2 regions of the Acrocarpospora sp. B8E8 genome follow, and region 2 is predicted to be linked to the other one. Evidence: riboswitches for the same ligand, from Rfam matches in the RefSeq annotation. Region 2 holds a riboswitch; the other holds the start of a gene.
The links. Region 2 has a riboswitch for S-adenosylmethionine ahead of ABGB08_RS29210 (aminotransferase class V-fold PLP-dependent enzyme). Riboswitches for the same ligand answer to the same signal wherever they lie in the genome.
Positions count from the first base shown of each region.

Region 1: another riboswitch for S-adenosylmethionine. It lies ahead of thrC (threonine synthase); the one in region 2 lies ahead of ABGB08_RS29210 (aminotransferase class V-fold PLP-dependent enzyme).

Region 1 is NZ_JBDPLV010000004.1:210,206-217,606, reverse strand. Features, by position in the region: gene otsB (trehalose-phosphatase) at 1-655, shown strand, start outside; gene ABGB08_RS06210 (hypothetical protein) at 666-1,244, shown strand; gene ABGB08_RS06205 (MFS transporter) at 1,222-2,385, opposite strand; gene ABGB08_RS06200 (trehalose-6-phosphate synthase) at 2,426-3,850, opposite strand; gene ABGB08_RS06195 (RNA polymerase sigma factor) at 3,981-4,541, shown strand; SAM riboswitch class I at 4,599-4,737, shown strand; gene thrC (threonine synthase) at 4,752-5,996, shown strand; gene ABGB08_RS06185 (MoaD/ThiS family protein) at 6,028-6,303, shown strand; gene ABGB08_RS06180 (cold-shock protein) at 6,638-6,838, shown strand.
Region 2 is NZ_JBDPLV010000034.1:4,732-12,132, forward strand. Features, by position in the region: gene ABGB08_RS29200 (FadR/GntR family transcriptional regulator) at 1-602, shown strand, start outside; gene ABGB08_RS29205 (NADH-quinone oxidoreductase subunit D) at 624-1,790, opposite strand; gene ABGB08_RS29210 (aminotransferase class V-fold PLP-dependent enzyme) at 1,817-3,010, opposite strand; SAM riboswitch class IV at 3,025-3,140, opposite strand; gene ABGB08_RS29215 (cytochrome P450) at 3,412-4,605, shown strand; gene ABGB08_RS29220 (cation:proton antiporter) at 4,773-5,954, opposite strand; gene ABGB08_RS29225 (TrkA C-terminal domain-containing protein) at 5,963-6,445, opposite strand; gene ABGB08_RS29230 (SAM-dependent methyltransferase) at 6,451-7,347, opposite strand.

The sequences.
Region 1 (7,401 bases), on a different contig from region 2:
CGGGCAGGTCGCCCGGATCGCGATCATCACCGGCCGCCCGCCGAGCACCGCGCTCGCGCTGGGCGACACCCCGGAGGGGCCCGACCTGATCGACGTGCCCGGCCTGCTCATCCTCGGGCACTACGGCCTGGAGCGCTGGGAGGGCGGCGAGACCGTCGCGCCCCCGCCGCCGTCCGGCCTCGAGCTGGTACGCAACGAGCTCCCCGCCCTTGTCGCCACCCTGGCCGACGGGGTGAAGATCGAGGACAAGGGGCGGGCGGTAGCCGTACACACCCGCAACTGCGCCGACCCCGACGCCGTGCTGGAGGAGCTGCGGGAACCGGTGGCGCGGCTCGCCGAGCGGGCTGGGCTGGTCGTCGAACCCGGGCGCAAGGTGCTGGAGTTGCGCGGGCCCGGGATGGACAAGGGCCGCGCGCTGCGCGCCTTGCTGGCCGAGACCGCCGCGCGCTCGGTCATGTTCGTCGGAGACGACCTGGGGGATCTGGCCGCTTTCGCCGCGGTCGCCGATTCCAGCCTTCCCGGGGTCCGGGTGTGCAGCGGCTCCAGCGAGGTCGCCGCGCTCACCGAGGTCTGCGACGTCGTCGTGGACGGGCCCGCCGGGGTGGTCGCCCTTCTTGAAACACTCCACAAGTCGATTACAAGCCGGGATCAGTAGCCTGCTCGGCATGCTGAAACGAACGATTCTGTTAGTGGCGTGCGGTCTCGCGCTGGTGGCGGCCATTCCCTTCCCGGCCTCCGCCTCGACCACCAAACCGCTGCACCTGCGCAAGGGCCTGACCCTGACCATCCCGAAGGCCTGGAAGGTCTACAAGGTCAGCCCCGACTGGACCCGCGTGGTCACCGGCTCCTGCCCGAAGCAGAGCGGTTTCCGCGACTCCGGCTGCCGGAGCTTCTGGGTGCTCGGCCCGGCCGCCATCAAGATCGGCCACGAGGGCTTCACCCCGTACGAGCCGAGCCGCCCCTTCTACCCCGCCAGCGATGTCGGCCCCTGCGTCTACGACAAGAACCTGTGGATCGGCGAGTTCAAGCTGGCCGAGAAGGGCCTGCGCCAGATCGGGCCAGATCACAAGGCGCACTACCGGGACTGGAAGGCCGCCTGCATGCACATCGGGCAGACCAAGTCCACCGTGAAGGGCTACTTCCACCAGCGTGAGTGGTTCCTGCCCAGCTCGAAGATCCTGATCGTGGACCAGTGGCGCACCCGGGGGCTCGCCACCATCCTCAAGCGGGCTGCCTGGAACTGAGCACCGCGCCGGTCGCCAGGCCGATCAGGACGGGGGCCATCAAGAACGCGGTGTGGGTGCCGAATCCGTCGCCGAGCGCGCCGAGCACGAGCGGCGAGGCGCCGGAGCCGAACCCCGCCCATACCGACGCCGCCCCCGAGGCCTGGTCCGGCCGCCCGCCGGAGGCCTCGATCAGCCGGCTCAGCGCCATCGGGAACTGCAGCGCGATGCCCAGGCCGGTGATCACCAGTCCGGCGTACGCGACGACGGTGATCGTGGTGGTCCAGAACACCGCCCAGCCGGTGAGCGCCAGCAGCAGGGCGCCGACCAGCACCACGTCGACGCGGAAGCGCAGCGCGAGCTGGACCCCGCCGAGCCGGCCGAGGGCGACGCCGATCAGCATCGCGGTCAGCCCGGTGGTGGCGGAGGCGGCGCTCAGCCCGGTCCGCTGGGCAAGTAACTCCGCCGCCCACATGTTGAACGAGAATTCCAGCGCCACGCAGCACAACAACACCGCACCGGCCAGGTGGAAGCGCCGCCCGTAGGGAACGCGCGGCCCGTGCTTCTGCACGGGCGCGGCTGGGCGCTCGGGCACCCAGACCCGGAACATGGTCAGCGCCAGCAGCGCCGACAGGATGAGCGGCACGAACAGCGCCGCCCGCCAGCCCAGCACCGTGCCCGCCAGCACGCTGAAGGCGTAGGAGGCCACGATGCCGGGGAGCACCCCGACCGCGTTGGCCTCGGCGATCGCGGCCGGGCCCGCCGCGCCGTGGTGCTCGCTGAGCACGGCCATGGAGATGAACAGGGTGATCCCCGCCATGCCGCTGGCGATCGTGTAGCCGAGCAGGGTGACCGGCAGGACCTGGCCGAAGGCGACGATGAGCATGCCGACGTTCATGCCGGCGATGCCCGTCCAGCAGGCGGCGCGGCGGCCGATCCTGGCCGTGATCGCGGGGATGGCCAGGCCGGTGATGATCGAGCCGATGGCCATGCCGGTGGCGTGCAGCCCGGCGACCGCCTGGGTGAGGCCGAGTTCGGCGCGCAGCAGCGGGATGGCGGCCGACAGGCCGTACAGGTAGCTGGAGAAGGTGGCGAGAATGAGATAGATCAGCCATGTCGGCCGGTCCCTGGTGAACGTGATGGCCCGGGTGGTCGTTGTCACCAGTTATTCCCCTGATTAGTAAAATATCAGGACAAAAGTATCAGGCGAGTGCCTGGAGCTGATCGGCGAACCAGCGCTGCGGCGGCAGGGCGGTGGCCGCCGCGCGGAGCCTTGTCGCCCGGGTCATCCGCTCCTGTTCCGGCATCACCAGCGCGTCGTGCAGGGCGGTCGCCGTGCCCGACACGTCGAACGGATTGACCAGCAGCGCGTCCGCGCCGAGCTCGGCCGCCGCGCCCGCCTCCCGGGACAGCACCAGCGCGCACCGGGGGGACAGGATCGGCCCTTCCTTGGCGACCAGGTTCATGCCGTCCCTGATCGGATTGACCAGCAGCACGTCCGCCAGCCGGTAGGCGGCCAGCGAGCGCGGGTAGTCGTCGTTCATGTTGAGGATCAGCGGGTCCCAGTCGTCGGTCGCGTACTCATCCTCGATCTCCTTGGCGCAGCGCTGCACGGCCGCCGTGTACTCCCGGTATTCCGGCAGATCGTGCCGGGACGGGTAGGCGAACGCCAGATGCACCACCTTGCCGTGCCATTCCGGATGTTCGGCCAGGAACTCCCGGTAGGCGGCCATGCCCCGGACGATGTTCTTGGACAGCTCGGTCCGGTCGATCCTCACGATCAGCCGCCGGTCCCCGACCTGCTCCTTGATCACCTGCAGGTGTGACTCCACATCCGGCTCCGCGGCCCGCGCCCGCAGCGCGGGCCCGTCCACGCCGAGCGCGTGCACCCCGATGCGCGTGGTCCTGTCCTGATAGGTGACGGTACGGCTGGCGCGGTCCACGCGCGCGCCCAGGATCGTCTCGCAGCAGTCCATGAAGGCATCCGCCCAGCGCGCGGTCAGGAACCCCGCGTGATCCGCGCCAAGCAGGCCCTCCAGGATCTCCACGCCCACCTCGTCCGGCAGCACCGAGAAGTAGTCCGGGGGCGCCCATGGCGTGTGCGAGAAGTGGGCGATCCGCAGGTCGGGGCGCTCCACCCGGAGCATCGCCGGGGCCAGGCTGAGATGGTAGTCCTGGATCATCACCCGAGCCTCGTGGCCCGCCTCCTCGGCCAGCGCCAGCGCGAACGCGCCGTTGTAGTCCTGGTAGGACTCCCACTCCCGCTGGAACCTTCCATCGAAATGGGGGGTGAACGGGGTGTTGTAGAGCAGGTGGCTGACGAACCAGAGCGTCGAGTTGGCCACCGCGTTATAGGCCCGATGAAAGACCGCGGGGGCGATGTCCAGCATGCGGAGCGGGCCGGTGTCGTAGCCGGCCTCGTCCAGGCGGCCGCCGGGCGCGAGCCGTACGGCGCTGCGGTCGCCGTCCGAGAGCGCGGCGCAGACCCACAGGAGCTCGGCATCCCTGGCCACCTCGGACAGGCCGGAGACCAGGCCGCCGCCGCCCCGGCGCATGGTGAGCGCGCCGTCCTCGGACAGCGTGAACGAGACGGGACCGCGGTTGGAGGCGATCAACGTTGAGCTCACTGCCGGCACACTCCACGATGCGGAGACATTAATAAAGTTAGGATGTCAGGAAAACGCTCCGGCGCTCGATGCGGCCCGGCCTTGTCACGCCGGGGCTGCCCCGCTTGGGAGATCTTGGGAGCCGGTCGAGATGGCGCTGGACGAGACCACCGAGGAGCTGGCTACTGCGGCCGCAGGGGGCGATCATCGTGCGCTCGGGGGGCTGCTGAAGCGGATCGAACCCGACGTGCTGCGGCACTGCGAGCGGCTGCTGCCCTACCGGCAGGATGCCGAGGAGGCCTGTCAGGACACGCTGCTGGCGGTGGCGCGCAACATCGGCAGGTTCGAGGGGCGGTCCCGGTTCAGCACCTGGCTGCACATCGTGACGGCCAACTGCGCGCGGACGACGTACCGGACGTTGAAGCGGCGGGCGGCCGAGCAGACCTCCGAGGAATTACCCGAGCATCGGCCCGACCCGCACCGGGTGAGCGTGATCGCCGGATCCCGGCTGGATCTGCTGGACGCGATGGAGTCGCTGGAGCTGGAGAAGCCGGAACTGGCCGCCGCGCTGGTGCTGCGGGACATCGTGCAGCTCGACTACGCGGAGGTCGCCGAGCAGCTGGGCATCCCGCTGGGGACGGCCAAATCCCGCATCCACCAGGCCCGGAAGTACATCCAGTCCGCCCTGGGGGACGCGTATCTCGGCAAGTGAGACGCGGTCGAGTGTTGTCGGGGGGGCGATGTACAGTCTTTGGGACAACTGAATATTTGCTCATCCAGAGGGGTGGAGGGACCGGCCCTGCGAAGCCCCGGCAACCATTCCGATTGCGCTCGTGACCTGGCGAGGCCGATCGGAACAGGTGCCAATTCCGGCCTGTGACCAGGGTGGTCGCAGGCGAAGATGAGGGAAAGGCCTCGCTTCATGGCGCTCAGCACCGACTTCGGACCCGCTACCGCTCTCTCCTGCCGCGAATGCGGAACCCGCTATGACATCGGCCCGAATTTCGCTTGTATCGAGTGTTTCGGGCCACTTGAGGTGGCATACGAGTTCGGGCCCGTGACCCGCGCGGACATCGAATCAGGTCCGACCAATATCTGGCGGTACCGGAGCCTGCTCCCCGTCCCCGTGGATGTGGCGGCCAAGCCCAACATGCAGCCCGGCTGGACCAAGCTCGTCAAGGCCGACAACCTGGCCGGCGAGCTGGGCATGCGCTCCCTGTACGTGAAGGACGACTCCGGCAACCCCACCCACTCCTTCAAGGACCGGGTGGTGGCCATCGCCGTCGAGGCGGCCAGGAACTTCGGCTTCACCACGCTGTCCTGCTCGTCGACGGGCAACCTGGCGGGCGCGGTCGGCGCGGCCGCGGCCCGGGCCGGGTTGGATTCGTGCGTGTTCGTCCCCGCCAACCTGGAAGAAGCCAAGATCGTCGTGGCGTCGGTGTACGGCGGGCGGCTGGTTGGGATCGACGGGACCTACGACGAGGTCAACCGGTTCTGCTCGGAGCTCATCGGGGACTCGCTCGGGGAGAAGTGGGGCTTCGTCAACGTCAACCTGCGGCCGTACTACGCGGAGGGGTCCAAAACTCTGGCGTACGAGATAGCCGAGCAGTTGGGCTGGCGCATTCCCGATCAGATCGTCATTCCGGTCGCGTCGGGCTCCCAGCTGACCAAAATCGACAAGGGGTTCAAGGAGCTCATCCGGCTCGGTCTGGTCGAGGAGAAGGAGTACCGGATCTTCGCGGCCCAGGCCGAAGGGTGCTCGCCGGTGTCGACCGCGTACAAGGCCGGGCACGACGTGGTCCAGCCGGTCCGGCCGAACACCATCGCCAAGTCGCTGGCCATCGGGAACCCCGCCGACGGCCCCTACGTGCTGGACATCGCGCGGCGCACCGGCGGCGCCGTGGAGGACGTCACCGACCCCGAGATCGTGGCCGCGATCCGGCTGCTGGCCAGGACCGAGGGCGTGTTCGCGGAGACCGCCGGCGGCGTGGTCCTCGGCGTGACCCGCAAACTGGTGGAGAACGGCCAGCTCGACCCCGGCGCGGAGACGGTGATCCTCAACACGGGCGAAGGCCTCAAGACCCTGGACGCCGTCTCGGCCGAGGCCCGTCCGGCGGCGGTTATCCGCCCGTCCCTCGACGCATTTCGTACGGCTTTCGCCAACTAACTGATTCCGAACAACGAAAGAGGGCGGCCAAATGAGTGTTTCGGTGCGGATTCCGACGATTCTTCGTACCTACACCGGGGGCGCGTCGGAGGTGGCCGGAGAAGGCGGAACGCTCCGCGAGGTCCTGCTCAAGCTGGACGCGGACTACCCCGGCATCGGTGCCAGGATCCTCGATGAATCGGGCAAGATCCGGCGTTTTGTCAACGTCTACGTGGGGGAAGAGGACGTCCGATTCTCCGACGGACTGGAGACTTCGACGCCGGACGGGGCACAGATTTCGGTGATCCCGGCGGTGGCCGGGGGCTGACCTCGAACGTCCCCTGCACACCCACGCACTCCTACAGTGCGTGGGTGTTTCCGTGTTGACATGGGGTTCTATCGTTATCGAAGCTTAATCGGTGCTATGGCATATGGTGCATTTCGCGACTATGTAATCACAAATCCAAAATCCGGCCTTCTTGGAAGCGTGTTCTGCCGCAATCGAAGTGCGGATTGACTCTGTTGTCCCACCGCTTGCTACAGGTATGGTCGAGAACGATCGACGTGGCCGGAGAGAGCGTAATCCTTCCGGCCCGAAAGGTCACGGACCATGCGGTGGAATGGGCATGGTCCGTCGCCAGCCCAGCAAGAGGAGTCGGAAAGTGGCGCAGGGCACCGTCAAATGGTTTAACGCGGACAAGGGCTACGGCTTCATCGCGGTAGACGGTGGTAAGGACGTTTTCGTCCATTACTCGGCAATCATGATGGACGGCTACAAGGCCCTTGAGCAGGGCCAGCGAGTAGAGTTCGACATCACCCAGGGTCAGAAGGGCCCGCAGGCGGAGGCTGTCCGGACCGTCTGATCCAGGCAACGACGAGAGAGCCCGGAGGCCGCGTGGGGCGGCACCCGGGCTCTGCCGTGTCTATGGCCGATCCTCCGGATCGGCGGGCTTGCAATGACATTGCCGCGCCTTCGGCACGGCGGGCTTGGCCGCCTTCAGCCTGCGTCTTCCCTCGTCACTCCGGCCGCTCCGCGACCTGCGTTCCTCAGTCCAGACACAGGCGCGGCCAAGCCGGGACATACGACCTATGGCGCGGGGGTTGCCGGGGATTCGCGTGGTGCTTGTGCCCAGAGGTTCTCCCACCCACCCAGCCCTTTGATTGCCGGGCTTGGCCCGCTCCCGCCATCGCGGTGTCTGGGGGTGGTTCTCCCACCCGTCCGGCCCTTTGATTGCCGGGCTTGGCCCGCTCCCGCCATCGCGGTATCCGGGGTGGTTTACCCACCCACCTAGCCTTCTGATTGGCCTCCGGGCTCCGCCCGCTCCCGTCATTCGCCCTGGCCGTCGCTTCGAAACGGCAGCTACGACGCGGTGGTCCCCTCCACCCATCCTTTGCCCCTTCATTCGGGACACCACCGGGATGGCGG
Region 2 (7,401 bases):
TGCCGTCCGAGCGGCAGCTGTCGGAATCCCTCGGCGTGGGCCGCTCCACGGTCAGGGAGGCGCTGAAGGCGCTGGACGTCCTGGGCATCATCGAGGTCAGGCAGGGCGACGGCACCTACCTCACGCGGGGCACGTCCAGCCTGCTGCCCAGCGCCATCGAGTGGGGCCTGATGCTGGGCCAGCCGCAGGTCCTGGACCTCATCGAGGCGCGCAAGCACATCGAGGTGATCATCGCCGAGCTGGCCGCCCAGCGCGCCGGCGCCGAGGATGTGGGAGAACTGCGCACCCACCTGGCGGGCATGCGGGCCGCCCCCGACGCCACGGCCTTCGTCGAGGCGGACATCGCCTTCCACCTCGCGCTGGCCAACGCGGCCGGGAACTCGGTGCTCAGCGACATCCTCGGCAGCATCCGGTCGCTGCTGCGCGTCTGGATCCGGCGGGCCATCCACGAGGCGGGCGAGACGCAGACCACGATCGCCGAGCACGCCGCCGTCCTGGCCGCCGTCGAGACCCGCTCCCCGTCGGCGGCCGGTGCGGCGATGCGCGGCCACATGGACGCCGCCGGGGGCCGCCTCCACCGCTCCCTCCAGGACGAGGTCTGACGGAGCCGATTACTTGTCGATTTACTTGTCGATGTCGCCCACGACGAAGAACATCGAGCCGAGGATGGCGACCATGTCGGCGACCAGGTGGCCGGGGAGCATCTCGCGGAGGACCTGGATGTTGTTGAAGGAGGCGCTGCGGAGTTTGAGGCGCCACGGGGTCTTCTCGCCGCGGGAGACCAGGTAGTAGCCGTTCAGCCCGAGCGGGCTCTCCGTCCACGCGTAGGTGTGGCCTTCCGGCGCTTTGAGGATCTTGGGGAGGCGCTGGTTGATCGGTCCCTGCGGGAGCTCGCGCAGGCGTTCCAGGCAGGCGTCGGCCAGGTCGAGGGAGACCTTCAGCTGGTCGAGCAGCACCTCGAAGCGGGCGTGGCAGTCGCCGGCCGAGCGGGTGACCACCTTCACCGGGAGTTCCACGTAGGCCAGGTAGGGTTCGTCCCGCCGCAGGTCCAGGTCCACGCCGGAGGCGCGGGCGATCGGGCCGCTCACGCCGTACTGCAGGATGGTTTCGCGGTCGAGCACGCCGACGCCGGTGGTGCGGGCCAGGAAGATCTCGTTGCCCATGATCAGGTTCTCGATGTCGGGCAGGCGGCGGCGCACGTCGCCGACGGCTTTGCCGGTGCGCTCCAGCCAGCCGAGCGGCAGGTCCTCCTTGAGGCCGCCGACCCGGTTGAACATGTAGTGCATGCGCCCGCCGGAGATCTCCTCCATCACGGCCTGGATGGTCTCCCGCTCCCGGAACGCGTAGAAGACCGGGGTGATCGCGCCGAGTTCGAGCGGGTACGACCCGAGGAACATCAGGTGGTTGAGCACCCGGTTCAGCTCGGCCAGCAGGGTGCGCGCCCAGACCGCGCGGACCGGGACCTCCATGCCGAGCATGCGCTCCACCGCGATCACGACGCCGAGCTCGTTGGCGAACGCCGACAGCCAGTCGTGCCGGTTGGCCAGCACGATGATCTGCCGGTAGTCGCGCACCTCGAACAGCTTCTCGGCGCCCCGGTGCATGTAGCCGATGATCGGCTCGGCGGAGGCGATGCGCTCGCCGTCCAGGGTCAGCCGCAGCCGCAGCACGCCGTGCGTGGACGGGTGCTGCGGGCCGATGTTGAGCACCATGTCCTCGGTGGCGAGCTCCTTCGGCACGGCCGAGGCCCCCGCGCCGACCCCGACGACGATCTCCTGTGGCTCGCTCACCGTTTCATGCTCCCACGCGCGATCGATCACGAACAGGCGCGCAGGGCGGCCAGCAGCCGATCGATGTGCTCGTCGGTGCTGCCGATCCCGATCGAGGCCCGCACCGCGCCGCCGTCCTCGTCGCATCCGCCCTCGCCCGCGCCAAGCAGATGCCGGACGAACGGGTGCGCGCAGAATTTACCGTCCCGCACGCCGATGCCGTGCTCGGCGGACAACGTCTCGGCCACCTCCCGGGCCGACCGGCCCTCGACGACGAAGGACACGATCCCGACCCGGGGATGGTCGGCCGGCCACAGCGCCAGCTCGTGCATGCCGTCGATGGCGGCGATCCCGGCCCGGAGGCGGCCGAGCAGGCGCTCCTCCTCGCTGATCACCGTGGCCCAGTTCGCGGCCAGATGATCGCAGGCCGCCGCCAGCGCGATCGCGCCCAGCACGTTGGGCGTCCCGGCCTCGTGCCGGGCCTCCGGGTCGGTGCTCCACTCGGCCTGCTCGCCGACCGCGCGCACCGCGCCGCCACCCTTCAGGTACGGCTCCGCCTGCGCCAGCCAGTCCCGCCGCCCGACGAGCGCCCCGGCCCCGAAGGGCGCGTAGAGCTTGTGCCCCGAGAACGCCACGTAGTCGAGATCGAGTGCGGCGATGTTCAGCGGGCGATGCGGGACCAGCTGGGCCGCGTCCACGGCGATGCGCGCGCCGTGCCGGTGCGCGATGTGGGCGAGACCGGCGATCGGCCACAGTTCGCCGGTGACGTTGGAGGCGGCGGTGACGACCAGCAGCGCGGGTCCCTCGATCGTGGCGAGTGCCTCGTCGGCCGCCCGGAGGGCTTCGCCGGGGAAGGCGGGGGGCGCGAGCCGTACGGGGGAGGGCCAGGGGAGGAGGGTGGCGTGGTGTTCGGTGTCGAAGACGACGACCGTGGTGCCGTCGGGCAGGCTGCGGGCGAGCAGGTTCATCGCGTCGGTGGTGTTGCGGGTGAACACGAGCGCGTCGTCGGTGCGGGCGCCGGTGAAGGCCTTGATCGTGTGCCGGGCCTGCTCGTAGCGGGCGGTGGTGACCTGGGAGGCGTACCCGGCACCGCGATGCACGCTGGAGTAGGCGGGTAGCGCGTCGGCGACCGCCTCCCGGACGGGTTCCAGACAGGGCGCGCTGGCCGCGTAGTCGAGGTTCGCGTAGGGGACCAGCGCGCCGCCGCGCACCGGGACATCAAGGGACAACAGAGCGGACATGTACGCCTCCAGAGGCCACGCGCTTGCCCGCCGCACCCCGCGACAGGCCTGGTCCTCACCCGGGGCACCCCGCCGCGGACGCGAGGGTTGCCGGCCAGCAAGCCGGGGCTGTGCGCTGGCACTCATGACCTATGCGGAACTATAACCCACACCCACGCGAGATTGTCGCCCCCTATTTCGCACATCCGCTCGGGAACCCCGGCCACCACCCCCTCCGCCCTGGCCTCCCGCGCCATTACGCACATCCGCTCGGGAACCCCGTCTCGCTTGTCGCGGCTTTCTCGGCGTGTGCCCTTCAACCACACCGCGCGGGAACTCCCAGTCCCTCGTGTGCCGTCACCCCCAGAAGCCACACCCTGCGTCGGATCGCACGGGAAGACCGCCCGCCTACCATGTGATTTGTGAGGTTTGATCCGTGGAATCCCGCCTTCGTGGCCCATCCCTACGACGCCTACGCCGAGCTTCGTGACACGAGCCCGGTGAGTTTCTTCGAGCCCACCGGTCAGTGGCTGGTCGCCCGGCATGCCGACGTCAACGCCCTGCTCCGAGACCGTCGCCTAGGTCGCTCATATCTCCATATGGCCACCCACGAGGCATTTGGCAAGGAGCCAGAGCCGGAGTTCCAGGAGCCGTTCTGGCGGGTGATCCGGGCGGGCATGCTCGACGTCGAACCCCCGATCCACACCCGCCTGCGCCGCCTGGTCTCCAAGGCGTTCACTCCTCGGATGGTCGAGTCCCTGCGCCCGCGCGTCAGGAAGATCGCTACCGAACTCGCTCAGGGTTTGGTCGAACGCGGCGGCGGCGACCTGATCAGCGAGGTGGCCGAACCGCTTCCGGTGACCGTGATCGCCGAGATGCTCGGCATACCAGATCAGGATCGGCCACTGCTGCGGCCGTGGTCGGCGGACATCTGCGGCATGTACGAGCTCAACCCTGCCCTGGACGTCCAGCACACGGCCGTCCGCGCCGCCCAGGAGTTCGGCGACTACCTGCGCGACCTCAGCCGCACCCGGCGCGACAATCCCGGCGACGACCTGATCTCCTCCCTCGCCCAGGTCCTCGACGAGGGCGACCGGCTCACCGAGGACGAGCTGATCGGCACCTGCGTGCTCCTGCTCAACGCCGGTCACGAGGCCACCGTGAACGTCACCGGCAACGGCTGGTGGTCGCTGTTCCGCAACCCGGCCGAACTCGACCGCCTGCGCGCCGACAGGTCACTGCTCCAGACCGCCGTCGAGGAGCTGATGCGCTGGGACACCCCGCTGCAGATGTTCGAACGCTGGGTGCTGGAGGACATCGAGATCGGCGGCGTCCAGATCCCGCGTGGTGTCGAGGTCGCGCTGCTGTTCGGTTCCGCCAACCGCGACCCCGAGGTGTTCGCCGACCCCGACCGGCTGGACGTCGGCCGCCAGGACAACCCGCATATCTCCTTCGGCGCGGGCATCCACTTCTGCCTCGGCGCCCCGCTGGCCCGGGTCGAACTGATCGAGTCCTTCGGGGCGCTCCTCGACGCGAAACTGAATCTCGTCGAGGAGCCCACCTGGAAACCCGGCTATGTCATCCGGGGACTGCAATCGTTGCGGGTGACGGTTTAGAGCGCGTAGCTCGCCGTTATCCGGCACCGTTCACGCAGATGATGGTTCTCGCCGCACCTCCGCCAAGAGTTGCTGCGGCATTCTGACCGGAAATAACGATCTCAGGTACCTCGCAGCTCCGGCGGTGATCCGCACCAATGCGGTGTCACGAGAAAGGACAGGGACTGTTAGGTGCGGTTGGCGATGGCGGTGACGAGTGGCTGGATCGCTCGCGCCGCCAGCGGGCCGAAGGCGGCCAGGATCAGCACGTAGCCGGCGGCCAGCGGGCCGAGGTCGGGGTGGACTCCGGCGCCTACCGCGAGACCGGCGATGACGATGTTGAACTCGCCCCGGGGGATGAGCGCGATTCCGGCGCGGACCCGTCCGGCCCGGCCGATGCCGGCCCGGTGCGCGGCGTACGCGCCGGTCAGCAGTTTGGTGATCATGCTGACCAGGGCCAGCAGCGCGGCCAGACCGGCCACCGGCAAGATCTTGGCCGGATCTGTCTGCAGTCCGAAGAAGACGAAGAACACCGCCGCGAACAGGTCCCTGATCGGCATCAGCAGGGTTCGGGTCGAGTGGGCCAGCTCGCCGGACAGGGCGATGCCCACCAGGAACGCGCCCACCGCCGCCGACACCTGGAGCTCCTGAGCGATCCCGGCCACCAGCAACGCCAGGCCGATCACCTTCAGCAGCAGCACCTCGGAGTTGGGGCTGGACACGAACTTCTCGATGAGATTGCCGAACCTGAGCGCGATCACCAGCACGACCGTGACCGTGCCCAGCGCGATGGCCACGGTGATCGCCCCGGCCAGCAGCCCGACCCCGGCCAGCAGCGCGGTCAGGATCGGCAGGTAGATGGCCATCGTCAGGTCTTCGAAGACCAGCAGCGAGAGCACCACGGGGGTCTCCCGGTTACCGATCCACCCCAGATCAGAAATGACCTTGGCGGTGATGCCGGAGGAGGTGGCGTAGGTCACCCCGGCCATGGCCACGGCCCCGACCGGACCCCAGCCGAGCAGCAGCGCGGCGATCGCGCCGGGGGCGGCGTTCAGCACCAGGTCCACCAGGCCGCCACGGGCGTTGCTCTTCAGGCTGGTCACGAGCTCGTCGGCGTTGTATTCCAGGCCGAGGGTGAGCAGCAGCAGGATGACGCCGAGCTCGGCGCCGACGTGGATGAATTCCTCGCTCGTGGCGAGCGGGAGGATGCCGCCCGTCCCGAAGGCCAGACCGGCGACCAGGTAGAGGGGGATGGGGGAGATACCGACGCGCAGCGCGAACGCGCCGAGCACGCCGAGAGCGAGGATGACCCCGCCGAGTTCGAGAAAGAGGATTGCGACAGAATCCGATGATGCGATGAGTGCGGGCACGCGGCGGCCTATCCGTCGGTGAGGATGTTGGCGACGGCGGCGGTGTTCTCCTCGTCGCCCACCACGACGACCACGTCCCCGGCGATGAACCGGAAGTCGGGTGTCGGGCTGGCGTTGACCTGGCCGCCCCGGACCACGGCGACCACCGAGGCCCCCGTCCTGGTCCTGATCGCGGCCTCGCCCATCGCCCTCCCGTCGTACGGCGAGCCGGAGACGATCGGGAGTTGCACGCTCACCAGGCCCTCCACTTCGCGATGCAGGTCGTTGAGGCGTTGCACGATCCGAGGCGCGCCGAGCAGTTCGACCAGCGCGTCCGCTTCGTCGTCGTTGAGTTGCACGTTCTCGCACGCGCGGTCAGGGTCGGCCTTGTCGTAAATGATCAGGTCACGCCGGCCGGTACGGTGCGAGACCACCCCGATCCTCCGGCCGGTGTGGGTGGTGAACTCGTGTTTGAGTCCGATCCCCGGTAGCGCAGTCTGTTCGATCTCCACACTGTTTACCGTATACAGGTCAGCCACCCGAAGGCACCCAGCCCTTCCCGGTCGATCAGCTCCGCCTCCGCGGACGCGGCGGAAAGCGCTCGCAGGTAACCCGCCGGATCCCGTCGTGCCTGGTCAAGCGGTGGTCGTTCACCGCGAACCCCTAGCCGCAGGAGCGCCTCGCGCTGGGTCGTCAAGGTGCCCGCGCAGGCGTCCAGCGCCACATGCGCGGTGAGATCGCACGACCCGTCCGGCACCGGCCGCACCCATGATCCGTCCCGATATCCGATCAGCGTGCCCATCGGCGGGCGATCACTCCGTACATGCGAATAATCCACGGCCACGGCCATCCCCGCGGCCAGCCTGCCGACCAGCCCGGCCCACGCCTCGTCCCGGGGCCACCCGATCTCGGCCCGCTCCCCGACCGGCCACCAGCGCTCCAGCCAGTCCCGATCCTTGGCGTCCAGGTCGCCCAGCCGCTCTTTCCCCGACGCGGGATCGACCAGCACCAGCCGGGGCCCTTCTGACGTCCACTCGGCGACGTCCACCGGCACGTTGTCCAGCCATTCGTTGGCGAAGATCAACCCCGTCACCCCGTCCGGTACGGCATCCGCCCACCGAACCCGCTCATCCAGACCCTCCGGCCGAGCGGACAGATCGACGGCGGTCACCCGCAGGCGGCTCGCCAGGTTGGCCGGCGCGTCCGCCAGAACCTGGGAGGCCAGCAGGCCGTCACCCGCGCCCATGTCCACGAACTCGATCACCTGCGGCCGGCCGAGGCGTTCATCGACCTCGCCCAGCAGCCGGGTCACGGCCGCGCCGAAGGCGGGGGAGGCGTGCACGGACGTGCGGAAGTGGCGGTGCGGGCGTTCACGCCGGTAGAAACCGTCCGCGCCGTACAGCGCCTGGCGCATCGCCTCTCGCCATCTGAGCCACACAACGGTTGACCTTATCGCGACACGCAGTGT